Linked DNA regions of Parabacteroides timonensis. The protein of the gene in region 1 interacts with the protein of each later gene in a pairwise test. Links are inferred from orthologs where the notes say so. Each region holds a gene or a part of one and is shown on either strand. Other genes may lie near its edges. The genes, in order: def and BQ7394_RS21600.

Region 1 (3,129 bases):
TATTGCGGATAATGAATTTTGCTGAAAAGCACATGATCCGCTTCTATATTGTTCCGGAATTTTACAGGAATATAAAGAAGAGCCTTGTTATGGAAATAATGGAGTCGATTCCATTGCTGGCTATCCGCCGTGAACCATTGCAGGCAGCTTATAACCGGGCTTTAAAACGGTCGTTTGATATTGTTTTTTCTTTGGGCGTTTTATTGACGATCTACCCAGTACTGTATATTATTATCGGAACTCTGATAAAGATAACTTCTCCGGGACCAATCTTTTTCAAACAAAAACGTACAGGTCTGTATGGGCAGGAATTTGAGTGTTATAAATTCCGTACAATGCGTGTGAATGCTGATGCCGATAAATTGCAGGCTGCAAAAGACGATCCCCGTAAAACCCGTGTCGGTGATTTTCTTCGCCGTACGAACTTGGATGAATTTCCCCAGTTTATTAATGTATTGAAAGGGGAAATGTCGGTAGTAGGTCCTCGTCCTCATATGCTGAAACATACTGAGCAATATTCAGCCCTTATCGATAAATATATGGTGCGTCACCTGGTAAAACCGGGAGTTACAGGATGGGCGCAGGTAACCGGCTACCGCGGAGAAACAAAAACATTGGAACAGATGGAAGGCCGTGTAAAGAGAGATGTGTGGTACATCGAAAACTGGTCGTTTTTCCTGGATTTGAAGATTATTGTGGTAACGGTTTTGAATATGTCAAAAGGTGAAAAGAATGCCTATTAAACTTATAAATTGCACACTTTTTATGTATTTGTGTAATACGAATGCATATTTGTGCTATCTTTGCAGCCGATGGGAAGGATACTAGCAATTGATTATGGCCGGAAGCGTACCGGAATTGCTGTTACGGATACTTTGCAAATGATTGCAAACGGTCTGACGACAGTGCCAAGTGGTGAACTTGTTGCCTGGTTATCCGGTTATGTATCTAAGGAGCCGGTTGATCTGTTTGTTGTCGGTCAACCTAAGCAGATGAATAATGAACCCTCCGAGAATATGAAATATGTAGAGGCTTTTGTTACACATCTGAAACGAACTATCCCGGATATTCCGGTAGAATATTATGATGAGCGTTTTACTTCTGTTCTGGCACATAAGGCAATGCTTGACGGTGGTTTAAAGAAGAAGAAAAGACAGGATAAAGGCCTGGTAGATGAGATCAGCGCCGTTATTATCCTACAATCATATTTAGAAAATAAAAAATATCAGTTTTAGTTTATGATTTTACCAGTATACTTATATGGTCAGCCCGTATTAAGAAAAGAGGCTGAAGATGTTCCTAAAGATTATCCCGATTTAAAACAATTAGTGGCTAACATGTTTGATACCATGTACAATGCCGACGGAGTTGGATTAGCAGCTCCCCAGGTGGGATTGTCGCTTCGTCTGTTGGTGATCGATGCCGATGTGATGGGGGACGATTTTCCGGAATGTAAAGGTTTCAAGCGTGCGATGATCAATCCGGATATCGTGGAACGTAGCGAAGAAGAAATTTCAATGGAAGAAGGCTGTCTCAGTCTTCCGGGAGTACATGAAAAGGTGTCTCGTGCTAAAAAGATCCGGGTGAAATATCTGGATGCGGATCTGGTGGAGCACGATGAAGTTGTGGACGGTTTCGCAGCCCGTGTAGTACAGCACGAATGTGAGCATTTGGATGGCCATGTGTTCATAGACAATGTGTCACCCATCCGTCGCCAATTGAATAAAGGAAAACTAAATAGTATTATTAAAGGGACTGCTCGTTGTTCATACAGGGCAAAAGCTGTCGGTAAATAATAAAACTCTATTAAATAATCAGTATGACAGATTTAAGTAAAAACATTCAGGCCCTCAGGGAGAAGAAAGCCGTCGTAGAGATGGGTGGAGGCGAAGCAGCTATCGAAAAGCAGGTTGCTATGGGTAAACTTACTGCCCGTGAACGTATTCTTTCCTTGCTGGACAAGAACTCTTTTCATGAGTACGATTTGTTTGTTAAGCATGATGGTCGCGATTTCGGGATGGACAAGAAAGACTTTCCGGGTGACGGTGTAGTTACAGGTACAGGTACTATCTTCGGTGCTCCGGTTTGTATCTATGCACAGGACTTTACGGTTGCCGGTGGTTCATTAGGCTTGCAGCATGCCCGTAAGATCACGAAGATCATGGACCATGCACTGAAAATGAAATGTCCGATTATCGGTATCAACGACTCGGGAGGTGCTCGTATTCAGGAAGGTGTTGGCGCTTTGGCCGGATATGGTGAAATATTCTATAGAAATACAATTGCATCAGGTGTTATTCCTCAGATCTCTTTGATCCTGGGTCCGTGTGCCGGTGGTGCTGTTTATTCTCCTGCATTGACAGACTTCGTGTTTGTAGTGGAAAACATATCTAAGATGTTTATCACCGGTCCGAATGTAATCAAAACTGTGTTAGGTGAAGATATCTCTATGGAAGACCTGGGTGGTGCCCGTGTTCATGCAGAAACAACAGGTAATGCTCACTTCTATGCCCTGAGTGAACAGGAATGTTTCGATCAGGTAAAACGTTTGGTAAGCTTTATCCCTTGGAATAATGCAGACCGTGCTAAAACGATAGAAGCTAAGGAACCGTCTGCAATGTTGAACATAGAACAGGTTGTTCCTGCTGATCCGAAGCAACCGTATGATGTTCGCGATGTTATTAAATGTATTGTCGATGATTCAGACTTCTTGGAAGTGCAGGAATTGTGGGCTGCCAATATCGTAGTCGGCTTCGGTCGTATGGGTGGCGAAACTGTCGGTTTCGTAGCTAACCAGCCGATGGTGCTGGCAGGTGTATTGGATTGCGACAGTGCAGACAAAGCAGCTCGTTTTATCCGCTTCTGCGACTCATTTAATATTCCTATCATCACATTGGAAGATATGCCGGGTTATCTGCCGGGCGTAGACCAGGAACATGCCGGTGTGATCCGTCACGGAGCTAAAGTATTGTATGCTTATTCTGAAGCAACTGTGCCTAAGATCACCGTTATCTTACGTAAAGCCTATGGTGGTGGTTATATTGCAATGAACTCTCGTCACCTGGGTGCCGACTTTATGTTTGCATGGCCGAGTGCAGAAATCGCTGTAATGGGACCGGAAGGTGCAGC
Region 2 (3,194 bases), 2.9 Mb from region 1 along the record:
AATTCCTCATCCGCATACATGACCTTGTCAGCTTTACCTATTTCCGATATAGCAAAGCGGGCATTGGTAATATTAACCGGCAAATCGAACGTAAACCGAAGCTCCGACAAACTCGGAATATCAATGGATTGCAATTGCGGAACACCACCGGCAGGAGGTAATGGCTCTTCCGGCTTCGGATCGACAGGTGTTTCATCCGGAATCGTATCGGTAGGAGTAATCCGTGGAGAGACTTGGAGATTGTCTATCGCAAAATGTCGGTAACGGGTCTTCGTATATTCGATATTAAGGATAAACGGACCTTCTTCAACCGGATTCTTCACCGGATAAGAATCAGTCGTTCCTTCCAGCCGGAAGCAGGTATCCTCCTCTCTACGGGAATATAAAGTCCACACACGATTATCCTCCAGAGTCACCTTTATACGAAGAAAGATGGGTCCCTCGGTCAACCCGCTTTCTTTCAAAGAGAAAAGTGCCTGCTTCTTATTCGTCCGAAGACTGATCTTTTTTGCGCCGTCATGTCCTATCTGTACATAATAATAGGTGCCGTCACCCTCTGTATACAAATACAGACGAAGATAGTTACTTTCACTCGGGATTTCCTCCAGGCGCACATCAAACTCCCACTGCATAGTCGGAGCATAAGGTATGACACAGTTCAGACCGACTTTTCCGGGTTCTCCCTCCGCACCGTTCAGCCGCAACCAACCAGCCTCATCAATGATAAACTTATCACGATGTCCATTCCATCCGGCATCTATTTCCGGCCCATCAAACGTTTCTGTGAACTGTGCAAATGCACAAACAGGAAGTAATACAAGGAGAAAAAGAATAAATTGTTTCATAGCTATATAGTTTTGTTATAAAATTATCTATCTTTGCGCACTAATAGTTTACAACTATACGCGCGCCTTGATTTTGGATGCGGTAAAGTTATAACATTTTTTTTATATTACAATTTAATTAGTGCTCAAAATGAAAGTAGCAATTGTTGGTGTGAGTGGAGCGGTAGGACAAGAATTCCTGCGCGTACTCGACGAAAGAAACTTCCCGATGGATGAGCTTGTGCTTTTTGGCTCATCGCGTAGTGCCGGACGTGTTTATGACTTCCGTGGTAAACAGTACACCGTTAAGGAGCTTAAGCATAACGACGACTTTAAGGGAATCGATGTTGCTTTTGTTTCGGCCGGTGGCGGTACATCTGTCGAATTTGCAGAAACCATTACAAAACATGGTACTGTAATGATCGACAACTCCAGCGCATTCCGTATGGATAACGATGTACCTTTGGTAGTTCCTGAAGTGAACCCGGAAGATGCACTGAATCGTCCTCGCGGTATCATTGCCAATCCGAACTGTACTACCATCCAGATGGTCGTTGCATTGAAGGCAATCGAAAAAGTATCGCACATTAAGCGTGTACAGGTAGCCACTTATCAGGCAGCCAGCGGTGCAGGTGCAACTGCAATGGCCGAACTGATCAAGCAGTACGAACAACTCTTGAAGGGCGAAGAACCTACAGTAGAAAAATTCGCTTATCAGCTGGCATACAACGTGATCCCTCACGTAGACGTATTCACTGAAAACGGTTATACAAAAGAAGAAATGAAGATGTATAACGAAACACGTAAGATCATGCACTCCGATATCGAAGTGAGCGCAACCTGTGTTCGTGTTCCAGTTATGCGTGCTCATAGCGAAGCAACCTGGATCGAAACAGAACGTCCGATCAGCGTAGAAGAAGCTCGCAAGGCTTTTGCAGAGGGTGAAGGTATAATCCTGCAGGACGATCCGGCAAACAAAGACTATCCGATGCCTTTGTTCGTAGCCGACAAAGAACCGGTTTACGTAGGCCGTATCCGCAAGGACATCAGCAACCCGAACGGCTTGACATTCTGGACCGTTAGCGACCAGATCAAGAAAGGCGCTGCCCTGAATGCTGTTCAGATCGCTGAATATTTGCTTAAAGTAAAGAACATAGGATAACAATTTTGTAATCTTTCTATATAAAAGGGACGGTCTGTTGGAGGCCGTCCCTTTTGTTTTAAAAGTGGTGAATTCGCCGGATTGTCTTCTATAAAAGATAAAATGAGGGCTGTTTTATCTTTTATAATCGATAAAATAAGCCTGTTCAATAAAATATTTTGGTGATTTAACAACACACTATTCCATCCGGAGTGATCCGACAATGGAAGTCCTGATCCTACACGAATTACTCATATATAATACAAAAAGCTCCGATAACCCTAGTCATCGGAGCTAATTTTGTATCTGTGTCCTCTCTTCGCAGAGATACTGACAGATGAACTTTATTTTATTACTTTAGTATTAATATCTACCGCCTGTTCCCCCATCGCGGGTTACTTTGTAAGGGCGGTTCACGAACCGCCCCTACGCACGGTAAACAATTTAGAATTTTATTTTCAATTTGTAAATTGCTTATTTTACGATTGCTTTTATAGCAGCTTCGCCTTCAACAGCCACTACTACGATACCTGCCGGAGCAGAGATAGTAACTTCGTTAGAAGAAGCAACAGTGTTAGCAACCTGCTGTCCAAGTACGTTAGTGATCACTACGTTCTTGCCTTCAGCACCCTTAACAACTACAGCACCGTTAGTAGCAACTACAGATACTTCAGATGTAGCATCGATAGATTCGTTAGCAACAGGTTTCTGATCTACACCTTCTGAGATTGTAAATACGTCACCTTTATCAAAATCGTCAACAACTACTAAAGAACCGTTGATCCATTTCAAGTAACCATCATTAGAAAGATCTGCCGGAGTTTCAGCATAATGTTCTGCGAAATCAGCAGCTGTTTTGTAATGACCGTTACCTCCCAGATATCTCTTCCACTGAGTCTGGATTTTGAATGTCGTAGCAGATTCGTCTACATAACGGAATGCAAACTTAGCTACATTGAAGTCCGGAGTATCCATGCCTAACTTGATAGTATCGTTATCAGCTTTCACGATATACAATGTATCGTTTGTATGGAAACCAGAAACGAATGACAACTTAGCGTAATCTTCACCAGCTTCATTTCTGTCGATATACGGATTAACGTGGATATTATTGCTACCCCAAACGTTAGCTGTGTCGATCAAGTTAACCAGGAAGTCACCGTAAACTGTATCGATCTGGTTAGACTCAGTTGCCGGATGGCTCGGATTGTTGCAGTTTTCTTTGTGAT

What was found.
Region 2: the proteins of def (region 1) and BQ7394_RS21600 interact in binary tests that used the Escherichia coli proteins (3 or more experiments, as listed by UniProt). The link is inferred for Parabacteroides timonensis from one-to-one orthologs.

Annotation. Positions count from the first base shown.
Region 1 is NZ_LT669941.1:531,248-534,376, forward strand. The notes cover bases 224-3,017. They hold def (peptide deformylase), read left to right. Parts: upstream 224-1,238; coding sequence 1,239-1,796; downstream 1,797-3,017. Other genes in these bases: BQ7394_RS09690 (undecaprenyl-phosphate glucose phosphotransferase), read left to right, coding at 224-743; ruvX (Holliday junction resolvase RuvX), read left to right, coding at 813-1,235; BQ7394_RS09705 (acyl-CoA carboxylase subunit beta), read left to right, coding at 1,820-3,017. Also shown: more of BQ7394_RS09690, read left to right, coding at 1-223; more of BQ7394_RS09705, read left to right, coding at 3,018-3,129. UniProt on the Escherichia coli protein: Removes the formyl group from the N-terminal Met of newly synthesized proteins. Requires at least a dipeptide for an efficient rate of reaction. N-terminal L-methionine is a prerequisite for activity but the enzyme has broad specificity at other positions.
Region 2 is NZ_LT669941.1:3,470,924-3,474,117, forward strand. Bases 122-2,980 are described here. They hold BQ7394_RS21600 (aspartate-semialdehyde dehydrogenase), read left to right. Parts: upstream 122-975; coding sequence 976-1,986; downstream 1,987-2,980. Other genes in these bases: BQ7394_RS21595 (lamin tail domain-containing protein), read right to left, coding at 122-845; BQ7394_RS25595 (DUF6383 domain-containing protein), read right to left, coding at 2,440-2,980. Also shown: more of BQ7394_RS21595, read right to left, coding at 1-121; more of BQ7394_RS25595, read right to left, coding at 2,981-3,194.